3 regions of the Streptacidiphilus sp. MAP12-33 genome follow, and region 1 is predicted to be linked to each of the others. Evidence: riboswitches for the same ligand, from Rfam matches in the RefSeq annotation. Region 1 holds a riboswitch; each other region holds the start of a gene.

Evidence for each region. Region 1 has a riboswitch for S-adenosylmethionine ahead of ABH931_RS09845 (IclR family transcriptional regulator). Riboswitches for the same ligand answer to the same signal wherever they lie in the genome.
Region 2: it holds a riboswitch for S-adenosylmethionine, as region 1 does, so the genes downstream of both, ABH931_RS27070 (aminotransferase class V-fold PLP-dependent enzyme) here and ABH931_RS09845 (IclR family transcriptional regulator) in region 1, are expected to answer to the same signal.
Region 3: it holds a riboswitch for S-adenosylmethionine, as region 1 does, so the genes downstream of both, thrC (threonine synthase) here and ABH931_RS09845 (IclR family transcriptional regulator) in region 1, are expected to answer to the same signal.

Annotation. Positions count from the first base shown of each region.
Region 1 is NZ_JBGCCA010000007.1:128,201-133,917, reverse strand. Features, by position in the region: gene ABH931_RS09860 (MFS transporter) at 1-1,303, opposite strand, end outside; gene ABH931_RS09855 (winged helix-turn-helix transcriptional regulator) at 1,363-1,833, shown strand; gene ABH931_RS09850 (APC family permease) at 1,890-3,419, opposite strand; SAM riboswitch class I at 3,566-3,704, shown strand; gene ABH931_RS09845 (IclR family transcriptional regulator) at 3,906-4,655, shown strand; gene ABH931_RS09840 (PadR family transcriptional regulator) at 4,705-5,061, shown strand; gene ABH931_RS09835 (hypothetical protein) at 5,063-5,623, shown strand; gene ABH931_RS09830 (PLP-dependent aminotransferase family protein) at 5,698-5,717, opposite strand, start outside.
Region 2 is NZ_JBGCCA010000030.1:83,705-89,421, reverse strand. Features, by position in the region: gene ABH931_RS27080 (rhomboid family intramembrane serine protease) at 62-874, shown strand; gene ABH931_RS27075 (Lrp/AsnC family transcriptional regulator) at 912-1,193, shown strand; gene ABH931_RS27070 (aminotransferase class V-fold PLP-dependent enzyme) at 1,207-2,574, opposite strand; SAM riboswitch class IV at 2,710-2,840, opposite strand; gene ABH931_RS27065 (BTAD domain-containing putative transcriptional regulator) at 2,863-5,717, opposite strand, start outside.
Region 3 is NZ_JBGCCA010000006.1:179,488-185,204, forward strand. Features, by position in the region: gene groL (chaperonin GroEL) at 1-547, opposite strand, end outside; gene ABH931_RS08980 (cold-shock protein) at 941-1,144, opposite strand; gene ABH931_RS08985 (MoaD/ThiS family protein) at 1,523-1,801, opposite strand; gene thrC (threonine synthase) at 1,798-3,075, opposite strand; SAM riboswitch class I at 3,093-3,235, opposite strand; gene ABH931_RS08995 (glucosyl-3-phosphoglycerate synthase) at 3,411-4,397, shown strand; gene ABH931_RS09000 (trehalose-6-phosphate synthase) at 4,416-5,717, shown strand, end outside.

The sequences.
Region 1 (5,717 bases):
CCCCGATCACGGCGCCGATCTGACGGGCCATCGTGGTCACCGCCGAGCCGGTCGCGAAGCGGGAGGGTGGCAGGGAGGCCGCGGCCGCGCCGATGAGGGTGGGCAGGACCAGACCGACGCCCAGGCCGGTCAGCAGCATGCCGGGCAGCAGTTCGGTGGCGTAGTCGGGGCGAACGCCGATCGCCGCCGCCCACCAGCCGACACCGGCCGCGAACAGGAGGGTGCCGAGGGCCGCGAGGCGTCCCGGGCCGAGCCGGCGCACCAGCGCCGCGCTGCCGAGGGCCACCGGCGGTACCAGCAGCGGCCCCGGGGCGATGGCCAGTCCGGTGCGCAACGCCGAGTAGCCCCAGGCATCCTGGCACCACAGCACCGAGGTCAGCAGCATCCCGGCGAAGGCGACGGTGAAGAGCAGCGCGGCGGTGTTGGCCGCGGCGAAGCTCGGGACCTTCAGTAGCGGGAGCTCGACCACGGGTGCCGGATGGTGGGCCGAGCGGCGCAGGAACGCGCCGGTGAGGAGCACCGAGGCGAGCAGGCCGCCGAGCACCCGGACGGAGCCCCAGCCCCAGGCGTCGCCCTTGACCAGGGCGACCGCGAGTGCGGCGATGGCGGCGGTGAGCAGCGCCGCGCCGAACAGGTCGGGCAGGGGGCCCGACTCCCCGCTGCGCAGCCGTGGCAGCACGCGGGCGCCGGCCACCAGGGCGGCGACCCCGACCGGGACGTTGACGAGGAACACCCAGCGCCAGTCGGCCTCCACCAGCAGCCCGCCGAGCACCGGCCCGAGCCCGGCCGCGATCCCGCCGATCGAGGCCCAGGCCCGGATGGCACCGGGGCGCCGGGCCGGGGGAGTGGCGTCGAGGAGCAGCGCCAGCGAGGTGGGTATCAGCGCGGCGGCTCCGGCGGCCTGGACGAGCCGGGCGCCGATCAGCCAGCCCACGCCGGGGGCCAGCGCGCAGAGCGCGGAGGCGGCGGTGAAGACCGCCAGTCCGGCGAGGAACACCGTCCGGTGGCCCACCCGGTCGGCCAGCCGTCCGGCGGCGACGAGCAGCGCGGCGAACACGATCGCGTATCCGTTGAGCACCCAGGACAGGGTGGTCAGGTCGCTGCCGTGGAAGTACTGCTGCATCGCCGGAAGGGCGACGTTGACGATAAACAGGTCCAGGTTCGAGACGAAGACCGCAGCGGCGACCACCAGGAACGCGGTGCGGCGGTGCGGTGCCGGTGCGACGGCGACCGCGTCGACGGAGTCAACGGAGTCGACGACGGCGGGGGTGGCTAGTGGATTTGGTTTTCCAACTCTCTCCATGCGACGAACGCTAGCGGTATCGAGTTTGAAAACACAACCCGTCGTGGCAGGCTGGCTGCATGACCCTGCCCGGACGTCCCTGCTCCATCGCCGCGGCGCTCCAGATCCTCGGCGAGAAGTGGGCGCTGCTCGCCGTGCGCGAGCTCTTCTACGGCAACCACCGCTTCGACGCGATCGTCCGCAACACCGGTGCTCCGCGCGACCGCCTGACCGCCCGGCTGCGTGCCCTGGAGGAGGCGGGAGTGGTCGAGCGCCGCCCCTACAGCGAGCGCCCCCCGCGTTTCGAGTACCACCTGACCGAGGCGGGACGGGACCTCGCCCCGCTCACCCAGTCGCTGCTCGCCTGGGGCGATCGCTGGCTCTCCGCCGAACCGCCCGTGGTGCTGCGCCACCACACGGCCGAGCACCACGACCACCCGCTGGACGCCGCCTGGACCTGCCGCACCTGCGGGGAGGAGGTCCGCAGCCCGGATGTCGCCATCGACATCCGCACGCCCGGCTGGGACCGCCAGGGCCCGACCCCGGACTGACGATCACGCCGGCGGGGCCGAACCCTCGGGGCCGAACCCTCGTGGCCGGCCTCGTGCTACCGGCTGACGACTCGGCTGTTCACCTCGTGCCGGTGGGCCCGGTCGTCAGCGCCACGTCGCCCGGTGATCCGCGCGGCACGGCGGGCGAGCGGGAACCAGAGGAGGGTCGAGCCGCCGACGGTGACGAGGCACAGGACCACGGCCGTGCGTCCCTCGAACATGTACTGCTGCCAGGCCGCCCAGGCGCAGACGCCCGTGAGGGAGACCGTGACGAGTCCGACCGAGAACCGACCCCCGGGGATGCGGAAGGGCCGGTGCAGCCCCGGTTCGCGGATGCGCAGCGCGATCAGCGCCGCGACCTCCAGCAGGATGCCGATGTTGGTGAGGAACACGTCGAAGACGATCAGGTTCGCGAAACTGCTCAGGCAGAACATCGCGTAGACGACCGCCGAGCCAATGACGGAGAGGACCGGGACCCCGCGCTTCCTGCTCTCGCGGGCGAGGAACCTCGGCAGGTAGTGGTCCCGCGCCAGTGCGTAGGGCAGGCGGCTGTTGGAGGCGAGCAGCGCGGAGAAGAGCGCGGCGGAGGCCAGCATGCCGCCGGCCGTCACCGCCCACTGCAGCCAGGGGCCGGCCAACTGGCGGGCGACCCCGGCAAAGGAGCCGGCGCTCCAACCGGCCCAGCCGTTGGTGCCGTGCTTGCCCACGCCGAGGGCTGCCAGCGCGGGCAGCAGGTAGCCGAGCACGATCAGGACCAAGGAGAACGCCAGCGCGCGGGGCAGGTGCCTGCGGGGGTTCTGCATCTCCCCGGCGACCGTGCTCACCGCGTCCCAGCCGCAGTAGCTCCACATCACGATGAACAGGCCGGCGCCGAAGGCGCTCCACCCGGACTGGTCGGTGGAACTGGTCAGTTCGCCGACCGGGTTCGTCCCGGTCCGCGCGAGGTGGACGAAGCCGACGACGGTCAGCACCAGCATCGGGACCAGGCAGACCGCCCCGAACAGCACCGATGTGTCGCCGACCCACCCGGCGCCCAGCAGGTTCAGTGCGGTGAACAGTGCGATCACGGCGAGGCAGACGAACCAGTTGAGGTCGAAGTGGAGATGGCCGACGGAGAACAGGACGTGCCGACCCGGCGCGACGGCACCGACGAGGCTGCGCAGGTAGCCGGTGAAGAGCACCGGATACAGCGCCATGTCGACGAAGCTGCAGATCCACTGCAGCAGCCCCTGCTGGAAGCCCCAGAACCTGCCGAGCCCGCGCTTGACCCAGTGGTAGTAGCCCCCCTCCTCCGGGATCGCGGTGCCGAGTTCGGCGACCACGAGGGAGTGCGGGACCGCGTAGATCAGCGGGGTCACCAGGAGGAGGACGACGCCCATGCCCGGCCCCGAGGCGGAGAACAGCGACTCGGTTCCGTAGGCCCCGCCCGAGACGGAGAAGAAGATCAGCGCCACCAGCGGGAGCAGGCGGACCTGACGCGTCCTCCGGCCGGGCGTCGCCGTGGCAGTCCCCGCAGCGGGAGTCCTCGCGGCGGTCCTCGCGGCGGCCGGTGCCGCAGCAGCTGTCCCCGAAGCGGCAGAGGCCATGAATCGCTCCAGGTCGCAGGCGGTGTGGCCAGCCATTCTGCGTCCGCGTCCGGCGGGGGACAAGTACCCCCGTGCGGTTCGGGCGGGCGAGCCGGCCGCGCGGGGGTTTTGGTGGGGCGCCCCGGGGGTCTTGTATCGTTCCTCCCGAATCATCCAGAGGGGTGGAGGGACCGGCCCGACGAAGCCCCGGCAACTCCCCGGTGGACTCGGTGCGTACGCGCACCGCGCCGCCAGGGTCAGTGCCAACTCCGGCCTGCCGCCAACGTGGCGCGGGAAAGATGAGGAGAAACGGTGCTTTCGGTGCTGTGCTTCGTCCGGGCGCTTACCGCCCCGGCCCTTCCGCGTACCCGTCGCATATTCGGCGCAGGCATCCGGCCGACTTTCCCGGCCTGTTCCCGCTGATCGTCCCCGGCTCCCTGCCACCGGAGTCCGTGTGAGCGCAGTCTGCCTGCCGCTCAAGGGATTTGAGACTGGAGTACCCAATTCATGGAGAACACGAGCGGCGTCGGCGTGCTCGACAAGGCGACCACGATCCTGGGCGCCCTGGAGGCCGGGCCCAGCAGTCTGGCGGCGCTGGTCGCCGCCACCGGGCTGGCGCGGCCCACTGTGCACCGGCTCGCGGTCGCGCTGGAGCGCCACCGCATGGTCGCCCGCGACCTGCAAGGCCGGTTCGTCCTCGGCCCGCGGCTCGGCGAACTGTCGGCCGCGGCCGGTGAGGACCGGCTGCTGGGCGTGTCCGGCGGCGTGCTGGCCCGCCTGCGCGACGTCACCGGCGAGAGCGCCCAGCTCTACCGCCGCCAGGGCGAGGCGCGCATCTGCGTCGCCGCTGCCGAGCGGCTCTCGGGCCTGCGCGACATCGTCCCCGTGGGGGTGACCCTGCCCATGCAGGTCGGCGCCGCCGCGCAGATCCTGCTCGCCTGGGAGGAGCCGGAGCGGCTGCACCGCGGGCTGCGCGGGGCGCGCTTCACCGCGACGGCGCTGAGCGGGGTGAGGCGGCGGGGCTGGGCGCAGTCCGTCGGCGAGCGGGAGCCGCACGTCGCCTCCGTGTCCGCGCCGGTGCGGGCGCCGTCCGGGCAGGTCGTGGCGGCGGTCTCGGTGTCCGGTCCGATCGAGCGGCTCACGCGCCAGCCGGGGGCGCACTACTCCCAGGCGGTCGTCGAGGCGGCGACCCGTCTCAGCGCGGCCCTGGGCCACGGCGGTCAGGGTGGTCAGGGTGGTCAGGGCGGCCGGGGCTGACGGAGCCAGCTACTTGACATTGCCGAGTACCAGGAACAGTCTGGTACTCGTGACCTCCAGCCATGACCCGCAACTGCTCAAAGGCATCCTGTCGCTCCTGCTGCTGCACCTGCTGGCGGAGCAGGAGTCGTACGGGTACGAGGTGGTCCAGCGCCTGCAAGGGGCCGGCTTCGCCGACGTCCTGGAGGGCACGGTCTATCCCGCACTGGCCCGGCTCGAACGGGAGGGACGGCTGGCCTCACGGCTGGTCGCCTCCTCCAGCGGTCCGGCGCGCAAGTACTACCGGTTGACCGACGCCGGGCACGAGGCCCTGGCCGCCGGTGCCGCCGGCTGGGCCCGGCACGTCGCCGGTGTCGAGGCCGTCCTGTCCCGTCCCCTGTCCGCCGCACCGCAGAAGGGTTCCTGACATGCCGAACACCGTCTCCTGGTCCGACCGGCTGCGCGTCGAGTGGGTCGTCTGGTCGCTCGACCAGCGCCTGTACGACCTGCCGCGCCACACCCGGATCGCCCACCGGCGCGAGGTCCGCGCCAACCTGCTGGCCGCCGCCGCGGAGGTCGGCGCCGGCGAGGCGCTGAAGCGCCTCGGCAGCGCGCGGGAGCTGGCCGCGCAGTACCTGGACGCCGAGTTCGGTGAGGGCCCGCGGCACTCGTGGCTGGCTGCCGCGCTCTTCGCGTTCACCACCCCGCTGGTGCTCAACTTCTTCCTGAGCGAGGCGGCCAACGCCTACGAGCAGGCCATCACCGCCCCGGGCGCGCACGCCGACGGCAGTTACAGCTGGGGCGGCGTCACCTGGCTCCAGAGCCCGCTGACGTTCGAGCTGCACCAGGGCCAGGCCACCCACGTCGGCGGGGCGTACACGCCGCTGACCTATGTCCTGCTGGTCGTCGGGGCGATCGCCTGCGGCCGGCTGTGGCGGGCCCTGCCCCGCCGGCGCACTCCGCGTCAGGCCCATCCGGTGGCAGGCTGACCGCCTCCCGCCGCCGAGCGGGTGCAGCCGGCACAGCCGACCCCGTCAGTACGGTCGGCACAGGAGACGCGGGCTCAGTGCAGCAGGTCGGCGA
Region 2 (5,717 bases), on a different contig from region 1:
GGTCCCCCACACGCTCCAGTAGGTGGGTGTCAGATTCGTCCCGAGAAGGAATGCTTTGGCCATGGTCACCCTCGCGGCCCAGGAGCCCACTGCCCGCCTGCCCCGTCCCGTTCCCTACCTGCCGCTGGTGACCGGCTCGCTCATCGCGCTGTGCGTGGCCGTCTTCCTGGTCGGGCCGGTCTCGGGCCTGGACCCCCTCTACGGCACCGGCTCCGCCGAGGCCTGCGCGCAGACGCTCTACTACCACCGCTGGGGCGCCATCCCCGCCGAGCTGCTCCACAACGCGGTCCTGCCCGCCCGGCTCGCCCACCTGCACCACTGCGCGGCGGGCGGCGGCCTGCCGAAGATCCCGGCGCTGTCGGTGCTGACCGCCATGTTCGTCCACGGCGGCTGGCTGCACCTGGCCGGCAACATGGTCTTCCTCTTCGTCTTCGGCGCGATGGTGGAACGCCGGATCGGCCCGCAGGCCTTCCTGCTCTTCTACGTCGCCCTCGGCTACCTGGCGACGTACGGGTACGCGCTGTTCGAGTCCGGCAGCCCCGCCGCGACGCAGACACTGGTCGGCGCCTCGGGGGCGATCGCCGGGGTGCTGGGCGCCTACCTGTGCCTGTACCCGAAGGCGCGGATCACCAGCCTGATCCCGCTGCTGCTCTTCCTGCCGCTGCGCTTCCCGGCCTGGCTGGTCCTCGGCTTCTGGTTCGCGGTGCAGTGGCTCTCCATCCGCGCGACCGACCCCGCGACGCCGGGTGTCGCCTACGCCGCGCACCTGATCGGCTTCGCCGGCGGGTTCGCCTTCGCCTGGCTGCTGTGGCGCGGTGGTGCCCGCCGGATCGCGGGCCTCCTCGGCCGGGTCACGGGTCGGACGCGGCACTAGCATGTGAGGCGCAGGCCCTCGCGCGACAGGAGACCCCGTGATCACCGCCATCGTCCTCGTCAAGTCCAGCGTCGACCAGATCCCCGAGATCGCCGAGCAGATCGCGGCGCTGGAGAGCGTGACCGAGGTCTACTCCGTCACCGGCGGCTGGGACCTGATCGCCATCGTGCGCGTGCGCGCCCACGAGGAGCTCGCCGACGTGATCCCCGGTCAGGTCAACAAGGTGCCCGGGGTGGAGCACACCGAGACGCACGTCGCGTTCCGCACCTACTCCACCCACGACCTCGACGCGGCCTTCGCCATCGGGCTGGACGACTGAGCCTCTCCGGGACCTACCGGCGGGTGTCCGGCACGCAACGGCCGCCCTCGGTCCGGTAAGCCCAGGCGGAACCGTTGCCGACCAGCTCCCGCACCGCGGCGACGAAACGGTCCACGTGCTCCTCGGGCGTGCCGGCACCGAAGCTGACGCGGATCGCGTTCAGGCTCCGCTCCCCCGGCAGCGACGGCTCCGGCGCGCCGCACTCGCTCGGCGCGGCCTCCTCGCCGCCCAGCAGCGTGCGGACCAGCGGGTGCGCACAGAACAGGCCGTCGCGCACGCCGATGCCGTACTCGGCCGAGAGTGCGGCGGCGAAGTGCGAGCTGTTCCAGCCCTGCACCACGAACGAGAGCACGCCCACCCGCGGGTGGTCCTCGCCGAACAGCGTCAGCACCCGCACCTCGGGCACCTGGGCGAGACCCGCCCGCAGCCGCTCGATCAGCTGCTGCTCCCTCGCGTGCAGCGCGTCCAGCCCGGCCTCGGTCAGCGCCCGGCAGGCCGAGGCGATCGCGTAGGCGCCGATGACGTTCGGCGAGCCGGCCTCGTGGCGCGCGGGGCCCTGGTGCCACTCGACGGCCACCGAGCCGTCCGCCTGCCGCGCGACGGTCCGGCTCGCGCCGCCACCGGCGAGGTACGGCTCGGCCTCGTCCAGCCAGTCGGAACGCCCTGCCAGCACGCCCGCGCCGAACGGCGCGTAGAGCTTGTGGCCGGAGAAGGCCACCCAGTCCACGTCCAGCTCCCGCACGGAGACCTTGTGGTGGGGCGCGAGCTGGGCCGCGTCCAGGACGATCCGGGCGCCGTGCGCGTGGGCGACGGCGGCGAGCTCGGCCACCGGCCAGATCTCCCCCGTCACGTTGGACGCGCCCGTCACGCACACCAGCTTCGGGCCCTGCCCGGCCGTCTCCAGCGCGGCGTCCAGCGCGGCGACGGCCTCCCGCGGCGAGCGCGGCGCCCGCAGGTAGGCGACCTCCAGGCCGCGGCCCGGCCAGGGCAGCAGCGACGCGTGGTGCTCGGTCTCGAAGGCGAAGACGCGGGTGCCGGTGGGCAGCGCGCCGGCCAGCAGGTTCAGCGAGTCGGTGGTCGCACGGGTGAAGACGACCTGGTCGTCCTCGCGCAGGTCCAGGAACTCGGCGACGGCGGCGCGGCTCTGCTCGAACAGGTCGGTGGACAGCTGGGAGAGGTAACCCGCGCCACGGTGCACGCTGCCGTAGTACGGCGCGTAGGCGGCGACGTCGTCCCAGACCCGCTGGAGCGCGGGCGCGCTGGCGGCGTAGTCGAGGGCGGCGTAGCTGACCTTCTCGCCGGAGACGAGCGGGACCTCGACGTCACGGCCGAGAACGGCGAGAGGCTCACAAACCGAGACATTACGGGCGGCGACAGACATGGCGGTACCTCCGGAAGCAGTGCGTGGGTATGGCGAAACAGCCCCGCCTGGAAGGGGGCATGGATGTCCTACGGAGATGTGGAGGCCCGGACGGCCTCTACCGCATTCGCTTCTGCACGGGAGAACTCCTCGAAGGACACGCGCTTGCCTGCGGCACCTCACCGCAGGCCTGGTCGTCACCCGGAGGCACCCCACCACGGTCGGAGGGTTGCCGGACAGCGAGCCGGGGCTTCAGCGGCGAACGCCGCGTGCTGTCACTCGTGACCTGATCAGGAGTATGCCAGAGGGTCACTCCGTGGGCGAAGAGCGTCCCGGGATGTGAGAAAGCCGTGCCAGCTCCGCCTGCACCGAGGCCGCCCGCTCCGGGCCGAACTCGACGTAGAGCCCGTCCGCCTCCGCACGGCAGCGGTCCACCTCGGCGGACCGGCCCTCCACCGCGTGGGCGCGAGCGGCCGTCTCCAGCACCAGCGCCAGCAGCTCCTTGGCGCGGCTCTGCCGCAGCACCGGCTCCGCCGCCTCGCAGGCCCGCAGCGCGTCCACGGTCCGGCCGGCCACCAGGTGGATCTCGGCGAGGCTCTGCAGGGTCTTGCCCTCCCCGGCCACGTCACCCAGCTCCCGCTTGATCCGCAGCGACTCCTCCAGGTGGCCGACCGCCTCCGCGGAGCGCCCGCCGACATGGCAGGCCACCCCGAGGTTGTTCAGCACGACCGCGACCTTGGCCGCCTCCCCGGAGCGCCGGAAGGCCGCGAGCACGGTCGCAAGGCTCGCGATCGCCCGGTCGTGGTCGCCCATCTTGCTGTACGCACAGGCCAGGTCCACGGTGCAGGCCAGCGCGCCGGGCTCGTCCCCGAGCCGGGCGCGGATCACCCGGCTGCGTTCGAACTGCTCGGCCGCCGCCTCGGGGCGGTCCGTCGCCAGCCGCACGATGCCGAGGGTCTTGCGCACCGTCGCCTGCGCCGCCTCGTCGCCCAGGTCGGTGACGGCCCGGACGACGGTCTCGCAGAGCGTCTCCCACTCCGGCGCGTACTCGCCCCGGGTGTAGACGTCCGCCCAGAACGCCCACACCAGCCGGGGCGCCAGCTCCAGCAGGTGACGCTCCGTCGCCAGCGAGGCCACCGCGCAGGCGTGCACCACCGCCATCAGGTTGCGGCTCTCCGCGTCGAACCAGGAGTGGGCCTCGGCCGGGTCGCCGAAGGTCAGCCAGGACGCCGCGTGCGGCCGCCCGGCCTCCCCCCAGAAGGCGTCGTCGGCCGCGGGCGCCCGGGAGGGCAGCACCCGCCCGGCGGCGGCGTCCGCGGTGTAGAGGTACCAGTGGGCGAGCCGGGCGAACGCCTCACGGCGTTCCTGCTCCCGCGCGGCGGCCAGCTCCTCGGCGTAGACCCGGACCAGGTCGTGCATCCGGTAGCGCGCCGGACCGGCGGGCTCGACCAGATGGGCGGCGAGCAGCGTCCACAGCGCCTCCTCGGCCCGCGCCCGGTCCTCACCGGCGAGCGCGAGCGCGGCCGGGAGGCTGACGGTCGGTCCGGGCACGGCGCCCAGCTGCCGCAGCAGCCGCGCCGAGTCCTGCGGCAGCGCTGAGTAGCCGACGGCCAGGGTGGTGCGCACCGCCCGGTCCTCGACCTGGAGTTCGTCCAGCCGTCGGCCCTCGTCCAGCAGGCGCTCGGCGAGCATCGCCACGGTCCAGCCCGGGCGGCAGGCCAGCCGGCTGCCCGCCACCCGGATCGCCAGGGGCAGCCCGGCGCAGACCGCCAGCACGGCGTCGACGGCTTCCCGCTCGGCGGCGACCGCCTCCTTGCCGACGATCCGGACGAACAGCTCGAAGGCCTCCTCAGCGTCCAGGACGTCGACCGCGAGCCGGATCGCGCCGTCGAGGCCCGGCAGGGTGCTGCGACTGGTGATCAGCACCGCGCAGCCGCCGGACCCCGGCAGCAGCGGCCGCAGCTGTGCGGCGTCGCGCACGTTGTCGAGCAGCACGAGCACGCGGCGTTCGGCCAGGACGCTGCGGTAGAGCACCGCGCGCTCCTCCGCGTCGGCCGGGATCTCGCCGTCGGGCACGCCGAGCCCGCGCAGGAACCGCGCCAGCACGTCGTGCGGGTCCGCCGGGGCTCCGCCGACCCCGCGCAGGTCGGCCTGGAGCTGGCCGTCCGGATAGCGGGCCAGCACACGGTGCGCCACATGCACGGCCAGCGCGGTCTTGCCCACCCCACCGGCGCCGTCCAGCGCCGACAGCACCAGCGGCGCACCGGGCCCGACGGCCCCGGACAGCAGCGTGACCAGCCGGGCGACGAGTTCCTCCCGGCCGGTGAAGTCGGTCAGGTCCGCCTGGAGCTGACGCGGCACCACGCCGCGGCCGGCCGCCGGCAGCGGCGCCGGGGCCGGCGCCGGCGCCGGCGCCGGCGCCGGGGCCGGGGCCGGGGCACCGCTGAGCGGCGAGGAACCGGCCAGGGCCGAACCGGGCAGGGCCGAACCGGGCAGGGCCAGCCCCGGGTCGGCGTCGAGGATGCGCGCGTGCAGACGGCACAGGGGTGGGGTCGGCTCCACCCCGAGCTCCTCGGCCAGCACCGCGCGCAACCGCCGGAAGACGGCCAGCGCCTCGCTCTGCCGCCCGCTGCGGTAGAGCGCCAGCATCGCCGCCGCGGCGATCTCCTCGTCGAGCGGGTACTCGCGCAGCAGGACGGTGAGCTCGTCGGTCAGCTCGCGGTGCCGTCCCAGGGCGAGCTCGGCGTCGACGCACTCCTTGCGGACGGTCAGCCGCAGGTCGTTCAGCCGCGCCGCCTCGAACTCCAGGGCCCGCCCGGGCATCCCGGCCAGGGCCGGCCCGCGCCAGCGCGCAAGCGCCCGCCGCAGCAGCACCACCCGCTCCTCGGGATCCCCGGCCGACCGCGCCCGCCGCCGGTCCTCCTCGAAGGCCAGCAGGTCCAGCCGGCCGGCCTCCAGTCGCAGGACGTAACCGCCCCGGACGGTGCCGAGCAGACCGTCGGGCGCACCCGCCAGGGTGAGCTCGCGGCGCAGCCGGGAGACGAGATCCTGCACCTGCCGCACCGCGGTGGAGGGGGCGTCCGCGTCCCAGACCGCCTCCACGAGGGAGTCCATCGGCACCATCGCGGCACCGCCCAGCAACAGGGCCGCGAGCAGCTTCTCCT
Region 3 (5,717 bases), on a different contig from region 1:
GACCGAAGGTCTGGGACTCCTCGACGGTGATGACGCCTTCCTTGCCGACCTTGTCCATGGCCTCGGCGATGAGCTCGCCGATCTGGGTGTCGGCGGCCGAGATGGAGGCGGTGGCAGCGATCTGCTCCTTGGTCTCCACCTCCTTGGCCTGCGCCAGCAGCTGGGCGGAGACGGCCTCGACGGCCTTCTCGATGCCGCGCTTGAGGGCCATCGGGTTGGCGCCGGCGGCGACGTTGCGCAGACCCTCGCGAACGAGCGCCTGGGCCAGCACGGTGGCGGTGGTGGTGCCGTCACCCGCGACGTCGTCGGTCTTCTTGGCGACCTCCTTGACGAGCTCGGCGCCGATCTTCTCGTACGGGTCCTCGAGCTCGATCTCCTTGGCGATGGAGACACCGTCGTTGGTGATCGTGGGGGCGCCCCACTTCTTCTCCAGAACGACGTTGCGGCCCTTGGGGCCCAGCGTGACCTTGACAGCGTCGGCGAGCTGGTTCATGCCGCGCTCGAGGCCGCGACGAGCCTCCTCGTCGAACGCAATGATCTTGGCCATGGAAGTGGTCCTCCTGGACAGCTGGCTGCTTCTGGACCGCGCTGGCGCCCGCGACGGACGACCTCGGCCACGACGGTTCCTTACCGCCGCCACCGGGGTCTCACCGACCCGGCCCGTTGTCACTCTCTACCTCAGAGTGCTAACGCCAATGATTAGCACTCGACCCCCTTGAGTGCAAGCAGCTCCGCGAAGCCGGGGACGGGAAGGGACGCCTCCGGCGGGGGGAAGGGGACGAAGGGGCAGGCAGACGCGCGGGAATGACGAAGGACCCCTGCCCGCGTGCGGGGAGGGGTCCTTCGGAAGACCTGCGTGGATGCATCGTTTCGTCTGGAACGAGCTCTGCGGGTCCTGATCAGTCAGCGATCGCTGCCGATGTCAGCCGGTGGTGGTGCCTCAGCCGATGACCTTGACCATGTCGGCCTGCGGGCCCTTCTGGCCCTGCGAGATCTCGAACTCCACCCGCTGGCCCTCTTCGAGCGACCGGTACCCGTCCATCTGGATCGCGCTGTAGTGGACGAACACGTCCGCACCACCGTCGACCGCGATGAAGCCGTACCCCTTCTCCGCGTTGAACCACTTGACGGTGCCCTGAGCCATTCCAAACTCCCCTATTACTGGCCCTTTCACGGTCCGCACACCGCGGACCGGGCCGGACTCTGACGCTGCGGAGTTGCAGTGCCGGTGCTCGGCCGACGCTGAATGTATCCACTCCGATGCCCTGAGCAACAGAGCATTCGAAGGCCAATTCTCACGGGGAGTAATCAGACATAAGCGGCGCGCGGCGGCTAAGGGGAGCAATTCGGGCCGGGCATATCGGACGATTCACGACAGATCCCCGGGCGAAAAAGAACACGTCAACCGTCTCACGGGACGGGACAGGAGCACTCTACTCCTCTTAAACCTCCGGAAATGACAGGAGCCCGGCCACCCCCGTAAGGGGTGGCCGGGCTTTCGCACCTGACCGGTCAGTAGGGTTCAGCAACCACCGGCGACGGCGGGGATGACCGAGACGCTCGCGCCGTCCGGGGTGGACGTCTCCAGGCCCTCGGCGAAACGCACGTCGTCGTCGTTGACGTAGATGTTGACGAAGCGGCGCAGCTTGCCGTTGTCGTCCAGGAGGCGGGCGGAGATGCCCGTGTGGTTGGCCTCCAGGTCCTTGATGACCTCGGCCAGGGTGGCGCCCTCGGCGCTCACCTCCGCATTGCCGCCCGTGTAGGTGCGCAGGATGGTGGGGATGCGGACGGTGACGCTCATGCGAGGCCTGCCTCTCGGAACGAGTCAAGGGTGGGGCGGATGACGGCGGTCGGGCGGGCGGCGTCCGCCACGGCCTCCAGGGTCTTCAGGCCGTCGCCGGTGTTGAGCACGACGGTCTCGGCGGCCGGGTCGAGCACGCCGTTCTCGATCAACTTGCGCAGCACGCCCACGGTCACGCCACCCGCCGTCTCGGCGAAGATGCCCTCGGTGCGGGCCAGCAGCCGGATCGCGTCGACGACCTGCTCGTCGTTGACGTCCTCGACCGCGCCGCCGGTGCGCCGGGCGATGTCGAGCACGTAGATGCCGTCGGCCGGGTTGCCGATGGCCAGCGACTTGGCGATGGTGTCGGGCTTCTGCGGGCGGACCACGTCGTGGCCGGCCTTGAAGGCGGCGGAGACCGGGGAGCAGCCCTCGGCCTGGGCGCCGAAGATCTTGTAGGGCTTGTCCTCGACCAGGCCGAGGGCGATCAGCTCCTTGAGACCCTTGTCGATCTTCGTCAGCTGGGAGCCGGAGGCGATCGGGATGACCAGCTGGTCCGGGATGCGCCAGCCGAGCTGCTCACAGATCTCGTAGGCCAGCGTCTTGGATCCCTCGCCGTAGTAGGGGCGCAGGTTCACGTTGACGAAGCCCCAGCCCTCGCCGGCCGGGTCGCCGATCAGCTCGGAGCAGAAGCGGTTCACGTCGTCGTAGTTGCCGTCGATGCCGACGACGTCGCCGCCGTAGACCGCGGCCATGACGACCTTGCCGGCCTCCAGGTCGTGCGGGATGAAGACGCAGGCGCGCAGCCCCGTGCGGGCGGCGGCGGCCGTGACGGCGCCGGCCAGGTTGCCCGTGGAGGAGCAGGAGAGCGTGGTGAAGCCGAAGGTGCGGGCCGCCTCGACGGCGATGGCCACGACCCGGTCCTTGAAGGAGTGGGTCGGGTTGCCGGAGTCGTCCTTGACGTAGAGGGAGCCGGTGACGCCCAGCTCACGGGCCAGGTTGTTCGCCTTGACCAGCTTGGTCAGGCCCGGGTTCAGGCTCGGGCGCTCGGCGACGTCCGGCGAGACCGGCAGCAGCGGCGCGTAGCGCCAGATGTTGTTCGGGCCGTTCTCGATCTGCTTGCGCAGGCCCTCCGGGTCACCGGCCGGGAGTTCGTAGGCGACCTCCAGCGGGCCGAAGCACTCGGCGCAGGCGAAGTCGGGGGCGAGGGGGGTGCGTGCTCCGCACTCGCGACAGGACAGGGCCACGGCGGGGCCGAAGGCGTCGGGTGCGATGGTGCGGCTGTCGGAAGCCATGATGGCGAGAACCTCTCTCCTCATCTTCCCCGAGGCGCGTTTCGCCGCGGGACGGAATTGGCACCTTCCCGGCCGGGCTCACGTGGTCGGACGCGAACCGCTTGGCAGGGGGGTTGCCGGGACTTCAACGGGCCGTTCCCTCAGTCCCTCTGGATGAGCGCTATGGCGCCGCGCTTCCGCGCGCGTCGCGTTTGTTCCGAGGCAGACCCCAATGTGCGATGACCACACCTCGTCCTCAAGACTGTAACCGAAGCACCACCGAGCGCCGACTACCGTCCGAGACGCGAGACGGTCACCGCCACCCGCCCACCGCCTACCCGTGAAGAGGGAGCCCCGTGCTGGACCAGGTCGAGGAATGGCTGCGCCACCGGTCCTGGAGCGCCGCCGACCGACCCCTGCCCGACCTGCTGGAGGCCAAGCGCCGCGGCGGGGTGACCGTCAGCGTGGTCCTGCCCGCTCTGGACGAGGAGGAGACGGTCGGCGAGATCGTCACGGCCATCCGCCGCGACCTGGTCGAGGCCGTGCCGCTGGTGGACGAGCTGGTCGTGGTCGACTCCGGCTCGGTGGACCGCACCGCTCACGAGGCCGCGGCGGCGGGCGCGCGGGTGGTGCACCGGGACGAGATCCTGCCGCGGCTGCCCACCGAGCCCGGAAAGGGCGAGGTGCTGTGGCGGTCCCTGCTGGCCACCACCGGCGACGTGGTCTGCTTCATCGACTCCGACCTGCGGGCCTTCGACTCCGCCTTCGTCTCCGGCATCGTCGGCCCGCTGCTGACCGAGCCGGACGTGGCCTTCGTCAAGGCGATGTACGACCGGCCCTTCGACACCGAGTCCGGCTCCATACCGGCCGGCGGCGGCCGCGTCACCGAGCTGGTCGCCCGGCCGCTGCTCAACCTGCACTGGCCGCTGCTGGCCGGCTTCGTCCAGCCGCTCGGCGGCGAGTACGCGGCGCGGCGCACGCTGCTGGAACGGCTGCCGTTCCCCACCGGCTACGGCGTCGAGCTCGGCCTGCTGGTGGACGCGCTCGGTCTGGTCGGCCTCGACGCGCTGGCCCAGGTCGACGTGGGCGTGCGGCACCATCGGCACCAGGACGCGCAGGCGCTCGGCCGGATGGCGGCCACCATCTACCGCACCGCGCTGGAGCGGCTGAAGACGCCCGAGGAGACGGTGCGCTCCGAGCTCGTGCAGTTCACCCGCACGGAGGCCGGCTTCACCCCGAGCAGCACCGAGGTCGCCACGGTGGAGCGCCCGCCGATGGCGTCCGTCCCCGAGTACCGCGCGCGGCCGGGGGCCGTGGCGCGGGAGGTTTGCCCGCATCCCTGAGAGGCAAGGGTGAGAGATATGGCTTCGACCACCGCGCCCGTCGTTCTCGCGTCCAACCGTGGCCCCGTGTCGTTCACCCTCGGTGACGACGGCACGCTGACGCCACGCCGTGGCGGCGGCGGGCTGGTCTCCGGCCTGTCCGCGATCGGCAGCGAGCAGCGGAGCGTCTGGGTCTGCGCCGCGCTCTCGGACGGCGACCGGGCAGCCGCCCGTCAGGGCCTGACCGAGCCCGACGTGCGGATGCTGGACATCGACGCGGAGACCTTCGCCCACGCGTACAACGGCATCGCCAACTCGACCCTCTGGTTCGTCCACCACCTCCTGTACGACACACCGACGCGGCCCGCCTTCGACGCGCGGTTCCGCGACGAGTGGGCCTCCTACGAGGCGTACAACCGCGCCTTCGCCGACGCGCTGGCGGAGAGCGCCGAGCCGGGAGCGGCGGTACTCGTCCAGGACTACCACCTGTCACTGACACCTCGGCTGCTCCGGGAACTGCGCCCGGACGTGCGGATCGCGCACTTCTCGCACACCCCCTGGGCGCCGCCGGACTACTACCGGCTGCTGCCCGACGACGTGGCCCGCCAGGTACTGGAGGGCATCCTCGGCGCGGACCGGGCCGGGTTCCTGACCGAGCGGTGGGCGCGGGCCTTCGCCGACTGCTGCCGCGAGGTGCTGGGGGCCACGGTCTCTCCCGATCTGGTGGTCACGCACAACGGCCGCGCGACGCGGCTGGGCGTGCACGGGCTCGGCGCGGACGCCGAGTTCCTGCGTGACCGGGCGCACCAGCCGGACGTGGACGCGCGACTGGACGCGCTGCGCGAGGCCGTCGGCGACCGCCGCACGATCGTCCGGGTGGACCGGACCGAGCTCAGCAAGAACATCGTGCGCGGGCTGCTGGCCTACCGGCACCTGCTGCGGACGCGGAGCGAGTGGCTGAACCGGGTCGTGCACATCGCGTTCGCCTACCCCTCACGGGAGGACCTGCCGGAGTACCGGGCGTACACGGCGGCGGTGCTGCGCACCGCGCAGGAGATCAACGACGAGTTCGGCACCCCGAGCTGGCAGCCGGTCATCCTGCACGTCAACGACGACTTCCCGCGCTCGCTGGCGGCCTACCGGCTGGCCGACGTGGCGCTGGTGAACCCGATCCGGGACGGCATGAACCTCGTCGCCAAGGAGGTCCCCGTCGTCTCGGACGCGGGCGTCGCGCTGGTGCTGTCCCGTGAGGCGGGCGCGCACGCGGAGCTCGGCGAGGACGCCCTGACGGTCAACCCCTACGACGTGATCCAGACGGCGGAGGCGCTGCACACCGCCCTG